DNA from 2 places in the Arthrobacter sp. MP_M4 genome. Region 1 is predicted to be linked to the other one. Evidence: predicted binding sites of a transcription regulator. Region 1 holds the regulator's gene; the other holds the start of a gene.
What was found. Region 1 encodes HspR, which represses chaperone genes until heat shock. Its sites were predicted from a motif close to AAGTTGAGTCNNNNNGACTCAACTT; they were not measured.
Positions count from the first base shown of each region.

Region 2: clpB (ATP-dependent chaperone ClpB) is a predicted target of HspR. The motif match lies at 2,220-2,244, and genes of this name have one in related genera.

Region 1 is NZ_JAXCHX010000016.1:70,698-79,897, reverse strand. It holds gene RCH15_RS12710 (fumarylacetoacetate hydrolase family protein) at 1-868, shown strand, start outside; gene RCH15_RS12705 (GntR family transcriptional regulator) at 861-1,547, shown strand; gene hpaE (5-carboxymethyl-2-hydroxymuconate semialdehyde dehydrogenase) at 1,557-3,071, shown strand; gene hpaD (3,4-dihydroxyphenylacetate 2,3-dioxygenase) at 3,106-4,194, shown strand; gene hpaH (2-oxo-hept-4-ene-1,7-dioate hydratase) at 4,197-4,982, shown strand; gene RCH15_RS12685 (HpcH/HpaI aldolase family protein) at 4,967-5,779, shown strand; gene RCH15_RS12680 (dihydrofolate reductase family protein) at 5,921-6,583, shown strand; gene RCH15_RS12675 (heat shock protein transcriptional repressor HspR) at 6,588-7,004, opposite strand; gene RCH15_RS12670 (DnaJ C-terminal domain-containing protein) at 7,020-8,003, opposite strand; gene RCH15_RS12665 (nucleotide exchange factor GrpE) at 8,236-8,910, opposite strand; gene dnaK (molecular chaperone DnaK) at 8,913-9,200, opposite strand, start outside.
Region 2 is NZ_JAXCHX010000008.1:26,964-36,163, reverse strand. It holds gene clpB (ATP-dependent chaperone ClpB) at 1-2,187, opposite strand, end outside; gene RCH15_RS08470 (carboxymuconolactone decarboxylase family protein) at 2,641-3,129, shown strand; gene RCH15_RS08465 (sulfate/molybdate ABC transporter ATP-binding protein) at 3,278-4,327, opposite strand; gene RCH15_RS08460 (ABC transporter permease) at 4,324-5,175, opposite strand; gene modA (molybdate ABC transporter substrate-binding protein) at 5,182-5,949, opposite strand; gene RCH15_RS08450 (TOBE domain-containing protein) at 5,946-6,356, opposite strand; gene RCH15_RS08445 (FAD-dependent monooxygenase) at 6,435-7,433, opposite strand; gene RCH15_RS08440 (AI-2E family transporter) at 7,622-8,815, shown strand; gene RCH15_RS08435 (DUF4031 domain-containing protein) at 8,841-9,200, shown strand, end outside.

The DNA of each region.
Region 1 (9,200 bases):
CACCCGGGTGGCGGAAGGCACGACGCCGTTCGCGGACTTTGGCGCGCAGCCTAAAACCGACGACCTCCAGCGGGAGGAAGCGTACGGCTCGCGGGAAGCCGCCGGGCTCCCCGCCACCGGCGCCGACGCGGAACCCGGCGTGTTGGCCGCCGCCGTCGGACCTGTCCTGAGCCCGGAGTTGAAGGCAAAACTGGAAAGCGTCTGCACCGCCACCCTGTCCTCCCAGCTGCGCAAGCGGGGCCTGAACAACGTCAGCATCGACGGCCTCACTTCCACCCGCCCGGAGAAGCGCATCGTGGGCCTGGCCCGGACCCTGCGCTACGTGCCCAACCGCGAAGACCTCTTCAAAACCCACGGCGGCGGCTTCAATGCCCAGAAAAAGGCAATCGACTCCGTCAATAAGGGCGAGATCCTCGTCATGGAAGCCCGCGGCGAAAAGGGCACCGGAACCATCGGCGACATCCTGGCGCTCCGCGCCCAGGTCCGCGGCGCCGCCGCCGTCATCACCGACGGCGGTGTCCGCGACTTTTCCGCGGTGGCTGCCCTGGACATGCCAACCTACTACGCCAACCCGCACCCGGCAGTCCTCGGCCGCCGGCATATTCCGTGGGACACCGACATCACCATTGCCTGCGGCGGAGCCACAGTGCAGCCCGGGGACATCATCGTGGCGGACGCAGACGGCATCCTGGTGATCCCGCCGGCACTGGCCGAAGAACTTGCCGACGATTCCCTCGCCCAGGAACGCGAGGAGACCTTCATCGCCGAAATGGTGCAGCAAGGCCACAGCGTGGACGGCCTCTACCCCCTGAACACCCAATGGCGGACCCGCTATGACAAGTGGGAAGCCGGCACAGCCCATGACTGACACACTCAGCGCCGCGGGCACATCCGCCGGGAGCAAGTCCGAGCAGGCCTACGCGGCGGTCAAGGCGCGGATCGTGGACGGCACCTACTCCCCGGGATACCGGCTGGTGCTCGCCAAGATCGCCGAGGACCTGGGCGTCAGCGTGGTGCCGGTCCGGGAAGCCATCCGGCGGCTTGAGGCCGAGGGCCTGGTGACCTTCGAGCGGAACGTCGGGGCCACCGTCTCCGGGATCGACCCCACCGAATACCTCTACACGATGCAGACCCTCAGCATCGTTGAAGGCGCCGCGACGGCGCTGTCCGCTCCGTTGATCGGGGAGGCCGACGCGGCCCGGGCCCGGGCCGTGAACACCGAGATGCGCGAGTGCCTCACGCATTTCGACCCCGTCAGGTTCACAAAGCTGAACCAGGACTTCCACAGCATCCTGTTCGAGCACTGCCCCAATCCGCACATCCTGGACCTGGTCCACCGGGGCTGGAACCGGCTGGCCTCTCTCCGGTCCTCCACGTTCCGCTTCGTTCCCCGCCGCGCCCATGAATCGGTGGACGAACACGAGGCGCTGCTGCAGCTCATCGAATCCGGTGCCAGCGCCGACCACATCGAAAAGGCCGCCCGCCTCCACCGCTCCGCCACCCTGGACGCCTACCTCGCCCAAAGCAATTCGTTGCAAGACCGATAAGGAAAAACAATGACGTTCACCGCCGAAGAAGCCACCGCCCATCATGTTCCGCAGGACCTGACCACCCATATCCAGCACTACATCAACGGCGCATTCGTTGACTCCGTCGGCGGCGAGACCTTCGATGTCCTGGATCCGGTGTCCAACACCACGTACGCCACGGCCGCCGCCGGGCAGAAGGAGGACATCGACCTCGCCGTCGCCGCTGCCCGGGAAGCGTTCGTCAACGGCCCGTGGCCGAAGATGAAGCCGCGCGAGCGGGCCCGCGTCCTGAACAGGATCGCCGATGCCGTCGAAGCCCAGGAGGCCCGGCTCGCCGAGCTGGAAACGTTCGACACCGGCCTGCCCATCACCCAGGCCAAGGGCCAGGCGCTGCGCGCCGCGGAGAACTTCCGTTTCTTCGCGGACCTGATCGTGGCGCAGTTCGACGACGCCATGAAGGTCCCCGGCGCCCAGATCAACTACGTCAACCGCAAGCCAATCGGCGTCGCCGGGCTCATCACCCCCTGGAACACGCCCTTCATGCTCGAGTCCTGGAAACTGGCGCCGGCGCTGGCCACCGGCAACACCGTGGTCCTGAAGCCGGCCGAATTCACGCCGCTGTCCGCCTCATTGTGGGCGCAGATCTTCAAGGACGCAGGGCTGCCCGACGGCGTGTTCAACCTGGTCAACGGCCTCGGCGAGGAAGCCGGCGACGCCCTGGTCAAGCACCCCGATGTCCCCTTGATCTCCTTCACCGGGGAAACCACCACCGGCCAGACCATCTTCCGCAACGCCGCGGAGAACCTCAAGGGCCTCTCCATGGAGCTCGGCGGCAAGTCCCCGTGCGTCGTGTTCGCGGACGCGGACCTGGACGCTGCAATTGATTCGGCCTTGTTCGGGGTCTTCTCGCTCAACGGCGAACGCTGCACGGCCGGCTCCCGGATCCTGGTGGAACGCGCGGTGTACGAGGAGTTCTGCGACAAATACGCGGCCCGAGCGAAGAACATCGTTGTCGGCGACCCGCACGACCCCAAAACCGAGGTCGGCGCCCTGGTCCACCCGGAGCATTATGCCAAGGTGGCCCGGTACGTGGAGATCGGCAAGTCCGAGGGCCGGCTGCTGGCCGGCGGCGGCCGCCCGGACCACCTCCCGGAAGGCAACTACATTGCGCCCACGGTGTTCGCCGACGTCGCCCCGGACGCACGGATCTTCCAGGAGGAGATCTTCGGCCCCGTCGTCGCCATCACCCCGTTCGATTCCGACGAGGAAGCCCTCGCCCTCGCGAACAACACCAGGTACGGTCTGGCGGCATACATCTGGACCCAGAACCTCACCCGGGCGCACAACTTCTCCCAGAACGTCGAAGCCGGAATGGTCTGGCTCAACAGCCACAACGTCCGCGACCTCCGCACGCCGTTCGGCGGGGTCAAAGCTTCCGGCCTCGGCCACGAGGGCGGCTACCGTTCCATCGACTTCTACACCGACCAGCAGACCGTCCACATCACCCTCGGTACCGTCCACACGCCCAAATTCGGCGCCTGACCCGCGCATCCGTCCTCAACGAAGAGAGCACACCATGACCAATCTTGTCCCCACCCCCACTGTCCCGGCCCCCGACATCGTCCGCTGCGCCTACATGGAGATCGTCGTCACCGACCTCGCGCAATCCCGCGCGTTCTACGTTGATCTCCTGGGCCTGCACGTCACCGAAGAGGATGAAAACAACATCTACCTGCGGTCCCTGGAAGAGTTCATCCACCACAACCTTGTGCTGCGCAAAGGCCCCATTGCCGCCGTTGCCGCCTTCGCCTACCGGGTGAAATCCCCCGCCGAAGTGGATGCCGCAGAGGCCTACTACAAGGAACTCGGCTGCCGCACCGAACGCCGCAAGGAGGGTTTCACCAAGGGCATCGGCGACTCTGTCCGGGTGGAGGATCCGCTGGGTTTCCCCTACGAATTTTTCTACGACGTGGAGCACGTCGAACGGCTCACCCAACGGTATGACCTCTACAGCGCCGGCGAACTGGTCCGGCTGGACCACTTCAACCAGGTCACCCCGGACGTGCCGCGCGGCCGCGCCTACCTGGAGGACCTCGGCTTCCGAGTCTCCGAGGACATCCAGGACTCCGACGGCGTCACCTACGCTGCCTGGATGCACCGCAAGCAGACCGTCCACGACACCGCCCTGACCGGCGGCAACGGCCCGCGCATGCACCACGTCGCCTTCGCAACGCACGAGAAGCACAACATCATCCAGATCTGCGACAAGATGGGCGCCCTGCGCATCAGCGACCGGATCGAACGCGGCCCCGGCCGGCACGGCGTGTCCAACGCCTTCTACCTCTACATCCTCGACCCGGACGGCCACCGCATCGAGATCTACACCCAGGACTACTACACCGGCGACCCGGACAACCCCACCATCACCTGGGACGTCCACGACAACCAGCGCCGCGACTGGTGGGGCAACGCTGTGGTGCCCAGCTGGTACACCGAGGCCTCCCTGGTCCTGGACCTGGACGGCAACCCGCAGCCGGTGATCGTCCGTGCGGAAAAGAGCGAGATGGCCGTAACGGTGGGCGCCGACGGCTTCTCCTACACCCGCAAGGACGAGGACGGCCATCGCGGGGAAAAGACCGGCTTCAAGCTCGGGGCGCAGCTGTAACCATGCTGGATACCAGGACAATTGAGGCGATCGCCGACGAGCTGCTGGAAGCCGGCCGCAGCCGCACCCCTATTCCCCGCCTGACCGCCCGCTACCCGGAGATGACGGTGGAGGACTCCTACGCCGTCCAGCAGCTGTGGCGCCGGCGCAACGAGGACGCCGGACGGACCCTGGTGGGCCGCAAGATCGGCCTGACCTCCCGGGCCATGCAGGCGGCCACCGGCATCACCGAACCGGATTACGGTGCCATCTTCGATGACATGGTGCTGGAAACGGGCTGCTCCGTGGAATGGGAAAAGTACACCCATCCCCGCGTGGAGGTGGAACTGGCGTTCGTGCTGAAGAAAGACCTCGCCGGGCCCGGCTGCACCATCTTCGATGTGCTGAACGCCACGGACTACGTCGTTCCGGCCTTGGAGATCCTGGATTCCCGGATCGAGATGGAAGGCCGGACCATCGTGGACACCATCTCGGACAATGCAGCCATGGGCGCGATGGTGATCGGCGGCAACCCCGTCCGTCCCGACGCCGTCGACCTGCGTTGGGTGTCAGCCATTCTGTACAAGAACCAGACGGTCGAGGAGACCGGGGTCGCGGCGGGGGTCCTGGACCATCCGGCGAATGGTGTGCACTGGCTGGCCAACAAGATCGCCCCCCATGGGGACAGTCTGAAGGCCGGAGACATCATCCTCGCCGGGTCCTTCACCCGCCCCCTCTGGGTCTACAAGGGCGACACCATCCATGCCGACTACGGACCGCTGGGAGTCGTCACATGCCGCTTCGACTAGACGCCACGTTCCGGGACGCCCTGCGCAACCAATCCGGCGCTGCCGGCCGCCCGCTGGCGGGCATGTGGGTGTGTTCCGGCAGCCCCCTGGTAGCCGAACTCTGCGCCGGCTCCGGCCTCGACTGGCTGCTGGTGGATGCCGAACACAGCCCCAACGGGCTGGAATCCATCCTGGCCCAACTGCAGGCCATCAACGGCTACCCGGTCCACACCCTGGTCCGCCCGCCCGTCAACGACACCGTGGTGATTAAGCAGTACCTCGATTTGGGCGTCCAGAACCTGCTGATCCCCATGGTGAATTCCGCCGCCGAGGCGGAGGCGGCCGTGGCAGCCACGCGGTACCCGCCCCACGGAGTGCGCGGTGTCGGGTCCGCACTGGCCCGGGCGGCCCGCTGGAACCGCGTTCCCGGCTATCTGGCCACGGCCAGTGAAACCATCAGCGTCACGGTGCAGATCGAATCGGGAACAGCCGTTGACTCGGTGGAGGACATCCTGCGGGTGGACGGCGTCGACGCGATCTTCCTGGGACCTTCCGACCTCGCCGCGTCCCTGGGTCTGCTGGGCCAGCAGGAACACCCCCGGGTGCGCGCCGCCGTCGAGCACTGCCTTGCTGCCGCCACGGCGGCCGGGAAACCGGCCGGGGTGAACGCGTTCGCCCCGGCCACTGCGCACGGCTACCTGGCCGCCGGCGCGTCGTTCGTGCTGGTCGGCGCGGACGTGGCGTTGCTGGCCCGCGGCTCGGAAGCTCTTGCCGCCGAATACATCCGGCCCGACGGCGGAGGCACGGCCAGCTACTGAGGAGCATGCACCGCCCTGAAACTCCTTGCGGGTTACCAGCAGCCTGCGCTACGGTCGGCGCATCGATTGCAGACTGCGTGCGGTTGAGGCCGGCCGTTCCGCGCGTCTCCTCCCGCGCCCGGCCACGAGCAAGGGAGCCCCATGTCACTCGTCCGCGTTCACAACTTCTCCGTCTCGGTCGACGGTTTCGGCACTGGTGAGGGACAGCAGCTGGACGCGCCCTTCGGGCACGCCGGGACTCGCCTGCTCGAATGGGCCCTGCCGACGCGCACCTTCGGGCAGTTAGGCTTCCATGGCGGGGAGGAGGGCTCCAACGGTATCGATGAAGTCTTTGCAAGCCGATGGGCCACCGGCATCGGCGTGGAGATCATGGGCCGCAACAAGTTCGGGCCTCAGCGCGGCCCATGGGCCGATGAGGAATGGCAGGGCTGGTGGGGCGACAACCCGCCCTTCCACACCCCCGTGGTCGTCCTGACCCACCACCCCCGCCCGGCGCTGACCATGAACGGCGGCACCACGTTCCACTTTGTGGACGCCGAACCCGCCGCGGCGCTTGAGCAGGCACGCGCCCTCGCCGGGGACCTCGACGTGCGAATCGGCGGCGGCGTCACCACTATCCGCCGGTTCCTCGAGGCCGACCTGATCGACGAGATGCACATTGTCCTTGTACCGCTCCTGCTCGGCCGGGGCGAACGGCTCTGGGACGGCCTCGAAGGACTCGAGCAACGCTTCGACATCGAGGCGGCGCCATCACCCAGCGGTGTCATCCACCTGACCTTCGCCCGGCGCGGCCCAACCGCCTAGGTCCTCAGGTGCGCGGCCGCCAGACGACCACGGCCTGGGAGCGGGCGCGGGGGCGCTTGCCGCGGACGAGGCTGACGACGTCTCCCGCCGTTCCGGCAGCGAAGATGCGGGAGTCCAGGGCGCGCGGGCGGCGTTCGATTTCCTCGCTCAGCTCGGCGACGCGCCGCTGAAGGGCCGCCACCTGGTTCTCCAACTGGAGGATCCGTTTGATGCCTTCAAGGGAGACGCCTTCCTGCGAGAGGCGCTGCACCTCGCGGAGCATATTGACGTCCCGCTGGGAATACCGGCGAGACTTGCCCGGGGCCCGGCTGGGCGAGACGATGCCCAGCCGGTCGTACTGCCGCAGCGTTTGGGGGTGCATGTCCGCCAGCTCCGCCGCGACGGAGATGACGAAGATCGGCTGCTCGTAGTCGATGGCCATGGCAGGCATCCGTCCCTAGAGCCGGGCCTTGGCTGCCAGCTCAGCGCGGACGTCCTCGCCGGTGGTCGCCGCGGCGAACGCCTTGACGGCCTCCTCGGCTTCCTTGTTCAGCTTCCGCGGGACGGCGACGTCGATGGTCACCAGGAGGTCCCCGGTGGCTTTGGCATGCTTCACGCCGCGGCCCTTGACCCGAAGGGTTCGGCCCGACGCCGTTCCGGCCGGAACGCGCACCCGGACTTTGTCACCGTCTATGGTCGGAACATCGATGTCCGAGCCCAGGGCTGCCTCCGGAAAGGTCACCGGAACGTGGATGCGCAGGTTGTCGCCGTCACGGACATAAAAGTCATGCGGCTTGACCGAGACGGTGACCATGAGGTCCCCGTACCCGGCCGGACCGTGCTGGCCCTTGCCGCGGACACGGACTTTCTGTCCGTCCTTGATGCCGGCCGGAACGCGGACGTCGATCACTTCGCCGTCCGGTTCACGCAGGCCGATGGTGGTGCCACGGATGGACCCGGCAAAGGAAATGGTGGTGGACGCGGTCCGGTCCGCACCTTTCTGGGGTGCGCGCTGGAAGGACTGGCCGCCGCCGAAGCCACCGCCGCCAAAGAGGTCGGCGAATTCGGGGGGAATACCGCCGGAGGTGTTGTATCCGCCGGGCTGGCGTCCCCCGCCGCCGCCGGTGAAGAGGCCGCCGAAGAGGTCCTCGAATCCGGCTCCGCCGGCAGTTCCACCGCCTCCGCCAGGGGCGAAGCGGGCGCCGCCGCCCATGGCCCGGATGGCGTCGTACTGCTGGCGCTCATCGGCATCGGACAGCACGGAGTAGGCCTCGGAGATGTCTTTGAACTTCTTCTCCGACGCGGCGTTCCCCGCGTTGGTGTCCGGATGGTGCTGCCGCGCGAGCTTCCGGTAAGCCTTCTTGATGTCGGCGTCGGAAGCGTCCTTGGCGATTCCAAGGATCTTGTAAAAGTCCTTGTCCACCCAGTCCTGGCTAGCCAATGGCGTTTCCTTTCAAATACAAAACAATTGAGGCGAGACTACCGGTGAGCGCCGACGCGGACGAAGGGGGTCCATTCACATGAGGCGAACAACGAGCCGGCGCGGAGGCCGGATAGGGGGCGGCGGTGTGCCTACCGCGCTGGGCCCACGGCTGCTCCCGACGCGAGCTTGCGAGCGTCGGGAGCAGCCGTGGACGGGCACCGCCCCCTATCCGGCGTCGCGCCGGAGGTAGCTACGCCGGGACAGCCACGATGACCTGGGCTGCCCGCAGAACCCGGTCCCCGCTCTTGTAGCCGGAACGCAGGACCTGGCTGACGGTGTCGATCTCGACGTCCGTGCCGGGCTGCTGGATGAGGGCCTCGTGGATTGTGGGGTCGAACTCCACGTTGGTCTCATCAATGCGCACCAGGCCGTACGTCTTCAGCGCGTTCTCCAGCTTGGCGGCGATCGCGGCGAACGGTCCGTCCGTGAGATCACCGTGCTGGCGGGCGGCGTCGACGTCGTCCAGTACCGGGAGCAGGGCGTTAAGGACGCCGATGACGGCCATTTCCCCTGCCACGGCACGGTCGCGTTCGACGCGCTTGCGGTAGTTGACGTACTCGGCCTGCAGGCGGCGCAGGTCATTCCTGAGCTCCTCCGCCTCCGCGCCGTCAGCGCCCTGGGCCACGGAATCCGCGGCCGGAACCTCCACGCTGTTGAGGATGTCCTCGGCCTGGGACAGCGCGTCCCCGGATTTAGACTCCCCCGCGGCGGGGTGCTCCTGGTCGGGGTGGCGGGCCTGGCCGGTCTCCGGGTCAACCTTGCGGTTGTCGTGGATGATCGGTTTCTGCGGCTCGTTCTCCCGCTGTTCAGCGTCGCGACGGCTCTCGGAAGAACCGTGCTCTTCTTCGTTACCGTGGTGCGGCATGATTACTTCTTCTCGTCTTCGTCAACGATCTCGGCGTCGACGATGTCCTCGTCAGCTCCCGCTGCGGACTCGCCGGCGGGGGCACCTGTGGAGCCGTCGGAGCCGGCGGCGCCGTCCGGGGAACCGGCCTGGGCGTAGATGGCCTCGCCGAGCTTGGTCTGGGAAGCCTGCAGCTTCTCAAACGCGGTCTTCACCGCGGCGTCGTCGGTGCCCTCAAGGGCTGCCTTCAGGGCGTCGACGTCGGCCTGGACCTCGGTCTTGACCTCGTCCGGCAGCTTGTCGGCGTTGTC
Region 2 (9,200 bases), on a different contig from region 1:
CAGGTTCGAGGTCAGCACCAGGATCACGTTGCGGAAGTCCACGGTGCGGCCCTGGCCGTCGGTGAGGCGGCCGTCGTCGAGCACCTGCAGCAGGATGTCGAACACCTCGGGGTGGGCTTTCTCCACCTCGTCGAGCAGGAGCACGGAGTACGGGCGGCGGCGGACCGCCTCGGTCAGCTGGCCGCCCTCCTCGTAGCCCACGTAGCCGGGGGGCGCCCCGACGAGGCGGGCGACGGAGTGCTTCTCCGAGTACTCGGACATGTCGATGCGCACCATGGCGCGTTCATCGTCGAAGAGGAAGTCGGCCAGCGCCTTCGCCAGTTCGGTCTTGCCGACGCCGGTGGGGCCCAGGAACAGGAAGGACCCGGTGGGCCGGTTGGGGTCGCTGATCCCGGCGCGGGCACGGCGGACTGCATCGGAGACGGCGGTAACGGCCTTGGACTGGCCGATGAGCCGCTCGCCCAGCACGTGTTCCATGTCCAGGAGCTTTTGGCTCTCCCCCTGCAACATCCGCCCGGCCGGGATGCCGGTCCAGGCCGAAATCACCTCGGCGATGTCGTCTGCGGTGACTTCCTCGGCCACCATGAGGTCCTGTTTGGCGCCGCCGCCGGCAACCCGGGCCGACTCGGCCTCCGCGGCTTCGTTGAGTTCCCGTTCCAGGGCGGGAAGTTCGCCGTACAGAATCCGGGAGGCAGCCTCGAGGTCGCCCTCGCGCTGGAATTTTTCGGCGGCGGAGCGCAGTTCGTCAATCCTCGCCTTGAGGTCGCCGACCCGGTTCAGTCCTGCCTTCTCGGCCTCCCAGCGGGCGTTGAGACCGGCCAGCTCTTCCTTCTTATCGGCCATATCGGACCGGATGGCGGCGAGCCGTTCCACCGATGCCGGATCCATCTCATTGGCCAGAGCGAGTTCTTCCATGGTCAGACGGTCCACCGAGCGGCGCAGCTGGTCGATTTCCTCCGGCGCGGAATCGATCTCCATGCGCAGCCGGGAGGCGGCCTCGTCCACGAGGTCGATCGCCTTGTCCGGCAGCTGCCGGCCGGAGATGTATCGGTTGGAGAGGGTGGCCGCGGCCACCAGGGCGGAGTCGGCAATGGCTACCTTGTGGTGCGCCTCGTAGCGTTCCTTGAGCCCGCGCAGAATGCCGATGGTGTCCTCGACGCTGGGTTCGCCGACGAAGACCTGCTGGAACCGGCGTTCCAGGGCCGGGTCCTTCTCGATGTTTTCGCGGTACTCGTCCAGGGTGGTGGCGCCGATCAGCCGAAGCTCGCCGCGGGCCAGCATGGGCTTGAGCATGTTGCCGGCGTCCATGGAGCTGTCCCCGGACGCGCCGGCACCCACTACGGTGTGGATCTCGTCAATGAACGTGACGATCTGGCCGTCGGAGCCTTTGATTTCCTCCAGGACGGCCTTGAGTCGTTCCTCGAATTCACCGCGGTACTTGGCGCCGGCCACCATGGACGCAAGGTCCAGGGCAATCAGCGTCTTGCCGCGCAGGCTTTCGGGGACGTCGCCGGCGACGATGCGCTGGGCGAGGCCTTCGACGACGGCGGTCTTGCCGACGCCCGGTTCACCGATGATCACGGGGTTGTTCTTGGTCCGGCGGCTCAGCACCTGGATGATCCGGCGGATCTCGGCGTCGCGGCCGATCACCGGGTCCAGTTTGCCGGAACGGGCGATCGCGGTGAGGTCGGTACCGTACTTCTCGAGCGCCTGGAAACTGTTTTCAGGATCGGCGTTGTCCACCTTGCGGTCTCCGCGGACGCCGGGCAGGGCCGCGAGCATGGCCTCGTGGGAGGCGCCGGCGTCGCGCATCAGCTTGCCCACGGCGTCGCTTCCGGACGCGAGACCCAGGAGGAGGTGTTCGGTGGAGACGAACGAGTCGCCGAGCCGGTCGGCCTCGTTCTGGGCATTCTTGATCGCCTGCAGGGCTGTGCGGGACAGCTGCGGCTGCTGTACAGAGCTACCGGAGGTTGACGGCAGGGCCTTGATGGCGGTGCTGGCCTGGACGCTGACGGAATCCGGGTCCGCGCCGGTGGCACGGAGGAGTGCGACGGCGACGCCCTCGCGCTGGTCCATCAGCGCCTTGAGCAAATGGGCGGGTTCGAGCTGGGGGTTGCCGGCCGTCGAGGCATTCATGGCGGCTGCCGCAAGAGCCTCCTGGCTCTTGGTGGTGAATTTCGCGTCCAAAGAGAGCTCCTTCCGGGAACATGCGGATACTAGAGTTGAGTCTACTCCGCTCAACTCTGCGTTCGGTTCCTTTGGTTCCATGTTTGCCCACGGCGAAACGGGTGTCTAGGGCCGGAGGCCCCGCAGCCGCGTTCCGGCGAGCCGGCGCGGACACGCCCTGATGGACATGCCCGTTGCCCGCGCAGGCCACTGGGCATAATCCGCATATGTCCATCCGCCTGCGCCCGGAATGGGCATGCCCGTGAGGTGCAGGGCCCTTAAACCTCTTCGACGGTCGGCTCCCCCAAGGAGCCGACCGTCGAATGATGGGCCTGGTCCGATGTCGGCGGAGCTGGCCTGCGGAGCGACCGAGGAGGCGCTCCTGCGTGATTTTCACTGTAACGTCATTCTGTCACAGGTATGACAACTCTGTCACGTACTTTTCTCGGTGTTTCGCATGGGTAGTCTTCTCGCATGGATGAAACAGCACCAGCGCAGCACACCACCCGGTCCGTGTTCCTGGACAAGGAGCATCCCGCCGCATGGCGGGCCCTCAACGGGTTGGGGCTGAAAGCGAAAGAGGCCGCAGACGAGGCCGGCCTGGACCGGACGCTGATTGAACTGCTCAATGTCCGCATCTCACAGATCAATGGCTGCGCATATTGCCTGGACCTGCACGTGGGCGACGCCGTCAAGAACGGTGAATCAGCCCAGCGCCTCGCCGTCCTCCCGGCCTGGCGCGACACTGCCCTCTTCACCGAGAAGGAACGCGCCGCCCTGACCCTGGCCGAGGCCATCACCAACATCTCCGACGCCGGCGCCCGTGAACACGAGGGTGCCGCGGCCCGGAAACACCTCAGCGAGGTGGAGTTCTCCGCCATCAGCTGGCTGGTGATCACTATGAACGCCTTCAACCGCGTCTCAATCGTCAGCCAGCACCCCGTCCGCAAGGACCGTGGGTAACTTGCCCGGGCCGGGCCGGCGACGCGGCGAGGCCCGGGCTTACGGCGAGCACGCCAGTGGGCGCCGCGCACGTGTCCTGGTAACGGGCATTCCCTTCCTGACGCCGTCACGCCGGTGGCCGGCCAGGTGCCGCCCGGCCCTGACGCCGTCAGGCCGGATAGATGGCCACGGCCGCCGCTTTGACCACAAAGTAGACCACCAGCCCCGGCGCCAGACCCAGATCCGCTGAGGCGGCCGGGGTAACGTCCGCGGACAGCTCGCCGGCGCGGACCCGGATTTGGTCGCCGTGCGGTTCCAGGTCCGTGACCGTGACGCGGAAGGAGTTCCGCGGGCTGCCGTGCGCCTCGGTCAGGAACACGGACACGGCCGACGGCGGGAAGGCTGCCACGCCGGGTTGTCCGGCGGTCAGCGGCGCGTCGTGCTGGCCGGCGAAGTCCAGGCCCCCAGCCGACCGGATTCCGGCGGGTGTCACCGTCCCAGCGACGAGGTTCAGCCCCGCCAGGCCCGCGGCGAAGCGGCTGCGCGGCCGCCGGAGGACGTCACGGGTGGGGCCGTCCTCGGTAATCCGGCCCTCCTCCATCACAATGATCCGGTCCGCGAGCATATAGGCATCCAGCACGTCATGGGTGACGATGATGGCGCGGCGCCCGGCGAGCACCCGTTTGAGCAGCCGCCGCAGCAGCGGGGCCGCGTGGATGTCCAGGGCGGACAAGGGCTCGTCCAGCAGCAGTACGTCCGGATCCACGGCCAGGGCACGGGCCGCAGCCACGCGTTGGGCCTGACCGCCGGACATGTCCCCCGGCCGCCGGTCCGCGAGGTCGGCGGCGTCGACCTCGGCCAGCAAGCGCCGGGCGGTTTCCCGGGCCTCCCGCCTGGGCACCCCGGCGCTGCGTGGCCCGAACGCCACATTCTCCAGCGCACTCAGGTGCGGAAACAGCAGCGGATCCTGCGACAGCAGGGCGGTCCCGCGGCGGTGCGGCGGAGTCCAGGTCTGCGCGCCCCCGCCAAGGTCGAACAGCACCCGGCCATTCACCTCGGCCCGGCCGGCGTCCGGGCGGAGCAGCCCCGCGATCACACCGAGCAGCGTCGACTTTCCCGCCCCGTTCGGGCCGAGTACGGCGACCGTCTCGCCCGGCGCCAGACTCAGCGAGACCTCAAAGCGGCGGGCAGCAAGGGCGGCGTCGAACGTGAACGTCAAGACGCCACCCGCCCCGGCGTGCCCGCGCCCGGGCCGGCGATATTGCCCGACACGGAAGGCCCGGAACCCCGGTAGGAGAGCCCGACGACGACGACCGCCACCACGACCAGCAGCAGCGACAGCGCAACGGCGGCGTCGGCGTCGGTCTCGCGCTGCAGGTAGATTTCCAGCGGAAGCGTACGGGTGACGCCCTGGAGACTTCCCGCGAAAGTCAGCGTGGCGCCGAACTCACCCAGACTCCTCGCGAAGGACAGCACAGCACCGGAAGCGAGGCCCGGCAGGACCAGCGGCAGGGTCACGCGGCGCAGCACCGTGCTAGGCCGCGCACCGAGGGTTGCGGCCACGGCTTCATACCGGCTACCTGCCGAGCGGAGCGAGCCCTCGAGGCTGACGACCAGGAACGGCAGGGCCACGAAGGTCTGGGCGAGGATGACCGCCGTCGTGGAAAACGCGATCTGGATGCCGGCGATTTCAAGGCTCCTGCCCAGGAGGCCCTGGCGGCCGAAGGCGTACAGCAGCGCGATGCCGCCCACCACCGGGGGCAGAACCAGCGGCAACAGAATGAAGGAGCGCAGCAGCCGCTGGCCCGGGAAGTCACCGCGGGCCAGGACCAGCGCCAGCGGCACTCCGAGCAGCACGCACAGGACCGTGCTCGTGGCCGCTGTGCGCAGGCTCAGCCCCAGTGCGGTGAGGGACGACTCGGAGGTGACCAGCGGGATGAAGTCCGGCCAGTTGACCCTGGCCACCATGGCCGCGAGCGGGAGCAGCACCAGCATGGCCCCGACGGCGGCCATGGCGACGACCCAGCGCGGAATTCCGCTGTAAGCCCTGTCCTTTCGCCCTTTCATGCGGCCCTACGGGGTTCCGAAGCCGGCGCCACGGAGCACCTTCTGGCCCTCGGGGCCGGTGACCGTGGCAATGAAAGCCGCAGCCAGGTCTTTGTTCCTGCCGGTCCGCATGGCCGCGATGGGGTAGGTGTTCACGGCCTTGGCCGACTCGGCGAACGGGATCTCCCGCACCTTGTCCCCGGCGGTCTTGACGTCCGTGACGTAGACCAGTCCGGCGTCGGCCTCCCCCGACATGACTTTGCCCAAAACGTCGGTGACGGACGATTCCTCACTCACCGGCGTCAATGTCACGCCGGTTTCCTTCTGGACGGCAGCTGCGGCCGCGCCGCAGGGAACCTGGGCTGCACAGATGACAACCTTTGCCCCGGGCTTCGCGAGATCGGCGAAAGAGGCAACCGACGCCGGGTTGGCCGGGGGCACGGCGATGGTCAGCACGTTGGTGGCAAAGTTCCGGGGGGACCCTTCCACCATCGAGGCGCCGGTGAGCTTGGCCATGTTTGTGGTGTCAGCGGAGGCAAAGACGTCCGCCGGGGCGCCCTGGCTGATCTGGGTAGCGAGGTCGGCGGACCCGGCGAAGCTGAGAGTCACCCTGGTGCCTGGGTTGCCGGCCTCGAACTGTTCGGCGAGGGCAGTTAAGGGCGCCTTGAGGGACGCCGCGGCAAAGATCGTGAGGCTCTTGCCGGCTCCCCCGGAAGCCGGCACGCCGCAGCCGGCCAGGGTTGCGGCCAGTAGTCCCGCCGCCAGCAGCGCGCCCGCCCTCAGGACAGCACTCATACGGCGCCCTTGCCTTTGGGGGTCTCAATGATCACAGTGGTGGCCTTGACGACGGCGGTCGCCACCGAACCGAGTTCCAGCCCCAATTCCCGGACGGCCTCGCTGCTCATCAGCGACACCACCCGGAACGGTCCGCACTGCAGCTCCACCTGGGCCATGACGGTGTCGGCAGTGATGGCCGTGACCAGCCCGACGAAGCGGTTGCGGGCGGAACTGCCCGCCCTGGCCGGGTCATCCGGGAGTTGGGCCTGCTCCCGGGCGAGCCGCGCGAGTTCCAGCCCATCCACGGCGAGGCGCCCGGCGTCATCCCTGTGCGGGGTCAGGCTCCCGTTCTCGGTCCAGCGCCGGATGGTGTCATCACTGACGCCCAGCAGCCGGGCGGCTTCGGAGACGCGAATATTAGGCATACGGACACTCTAGTCCGCATTTGCGGCGGCTGACCGTCTTTTGGTCCGCACCTCGGAAAAGCCACGACTTTCCCGAGCTTACTTTGCGATTCTGCCCACGATCCGGCGGGCCACCAACCGGTCGATTCCCGGCAGATGGGTGGCTTGGATGATCCACTGCCGCAAAAGGCGCTGGGTCCGGTTGGCGGGGAGGAACGATGACGCGGTGCGCCTCCCTGCCGCTTGGGCCTCCCCGACTACGGGGCGCCAGCTTCCCTCGAAGTCGGCGAGCGCCGTGCTGATCCCCTCAGGTGAGGCCACGGGTCCCAGAATGTCCCCCAACAGCGCGGCGCCGGCGATTGCGAGCGAACCGCCCTGGCCCGCGAGGAGCGACACGGCCCCGCACGCGTCTCCCACAAGGACGGTACGTCCCCTCTGCCAGTCCGGCATGAGGATCTGTGCGACGACGTCGTCGTACGGATGCTCGGGGCACAGCTCCAGCAGCCGGTCGACCGCGCTGCCGAGTCCGGCGAACTCGCGCCGCAACCGCCCCCTTGCACTTTCAGGTGACGGATATCCTGGCGCCCTTTCGGCGTCCCGGTAGACCATGAAGACGGCCACCTCGTCCGAACGGAGGCTGTAGAGGCCTGCCATCCGGCCGATGCTGTCGGTGAGGATGAATTTGTTCCGGAAGCGTGCATTGAGGATCGGTTCGGAGACGGTGAAGGCGGCTGCCCGCATGCCCAGGCGGTGCAGATACTCTACTTCGGGGCCGAAGACCTGGTCCCGAACGGCGGAATGGATACCGTCCGCACCCACGAGAACGTCCGCGGCCAGTGCGACGCCCGGCCAACCATCGCAGCTGACCCGGACCCCGGCGTCCCCACCCCGAACTGTTGACACCTGCGCCCCGTAATGGACCCGGACCCGGCCGGCGGGCACGTCGTCGAGCGCAGCCAAAGCGGCGCGCTCCAGGTCGGGGCGCAGCAGGCTCAGGACTTTCCCTCCGGCAAGCCGGGCGAACCGGTCGTAGTCGAGGCTGGACGTCGGGCGCCCTTCCGCGTCGACATACTCGGCCGCCTCGACGCGATAGGCCACCGCTGGCCGAGTCCGGACGACATCCTGCTGGCATTTTGGCCCTTTCCCCCGGGGGAGTCCAGAGCGGTGCTCCCGGCGACGGACCTACCCCGCTAGAGGCAATCGGGCCACACCCCGGGCGCGGAACCCTCCGGCTGTGAGAACGTTAGTAAGCAGCATGACCAATCGAGCGTGGGAGACAGAACAGCATGGGCAGTCCGGAACAGACAACACCCTGGAGCGACAGCCTGGGCCGCGCCAGCATCCGGACCGCGCAGGTCCTCCTGCTGCTGGTCCTGACCGTGGTGGTGGTCTATGCCCTGATCCAGGTCCGGCTCGTGGTGATTCCCGCGCTGCTGGCTCTCATCCTGGCCGCAGCGATCGCGCCTTTGGTCCAATGGCTTCGCCGCCGGGGCTGGCACAGCACCGCCGCCACCTCCGTGTCGTTCGTGGCCCTTCTGCTCGCGTTCGGCGCCGTCATCACCGGCATCGTCTTCGCCGTCCTGAACCAGGCTGACGAGCTGGCCAGCAAGGCCACCCAGGGCTTTGACCGCGTGTATGACTTCATCCGCACCGGCCCGATCCCCATCGATGACCAGCAGATCCAGCAGGCGCGCACCGCGGCCATTGACTTCGCCACCAGCAGCACCGTCGGCGCGGGCGCCATCTCCGGCCTTAGCGCCGCCGGAAACTTCGTCACCGGCGCCCTGCTCATGGCAGTGATCCTGTTCTTCTTCCTCAAAGACGGCGAGCGGATCTGGGCCTTCGCGCTGCGGGCGTTCAAGGGCGAGAAGCTGGTCAAAGCACGCCGGGCCGGGGAGCGGAGCCTGAATGTGCTCGGCGGTTACGTGCGCGGAACCTCGATCGTGGCGCTGGTGGACTCGTTCTTCATCGGCCTGGCGCTGGTGATTATGGGCGTCCCGCTCGCCCTGCCGCTCGCCGCGCTGACGTTCATCGGCGCCTTCATCCCGCTGATCGGCGCCACCCTGGCCGGCATCCTCGCGGCGCTCGTGGCGTTGGTGGCCAACGGTCCGCTCGCGGCCCTGATCGTCATCCTTGTCGTCATCGTCGTCAACCAGCTGGAAGGCAACTTCCTGCAGCCCGTGGTCATGGGCCAGGCGCTCAACGTCCACGCCCTCGTCATCCTGCTGGCGCTCACGGCCGGCACCATCCTCGCCGGCATTATTGGCGCGATCCTCGCCGTTCCCCTCGTGGCAGTGGCTTGGGCCGCCATTAAGGCCTGGAACTCAGAGAACGCCATTACTCCCGGCGTCATCGCGGCGGCGGAGCATGAAACCGAATTGAATGAAAAGGGCGAAGGTGTACGGTCCACTCCGCACCCGGCCCGGGCCCGGCAGGAAGAGCAGTCCGGCACCGCGGATGTGGACGCCCACCAGGGCTGATCAGTAGCCGGAATAAACTTCCTTCATGGCGATTTATGTTGACCCGCCGCTGTGGCCGGCGCACGGAACGCACTTCTCGCACCTCGTCTCGGACACCTCGCTGGAAGAACTGCACGCTTTCGCGGCGGCCTCCGGCGTTCCGGAACGGGCCTTCGACGGCGACCACTACGACGTCGCCGAGGCCAGGTACCACGACCTGATTGCGGCCGGCGCCGTCCCCGTGGAGGGCCGGATTCTGGTCCGAAAGCTCATTGCCAGCGGGCTGCGGATCCCGGCCCGACGGCGCAGCAGCTCCCTCAAGCTCCCGCTGCTGACCCGCTGGAACAACGTTCTGCCGGGCCACGACTCCCTCTTCCTGGACCTGCTGGACCGCTGGGGCGAGGAG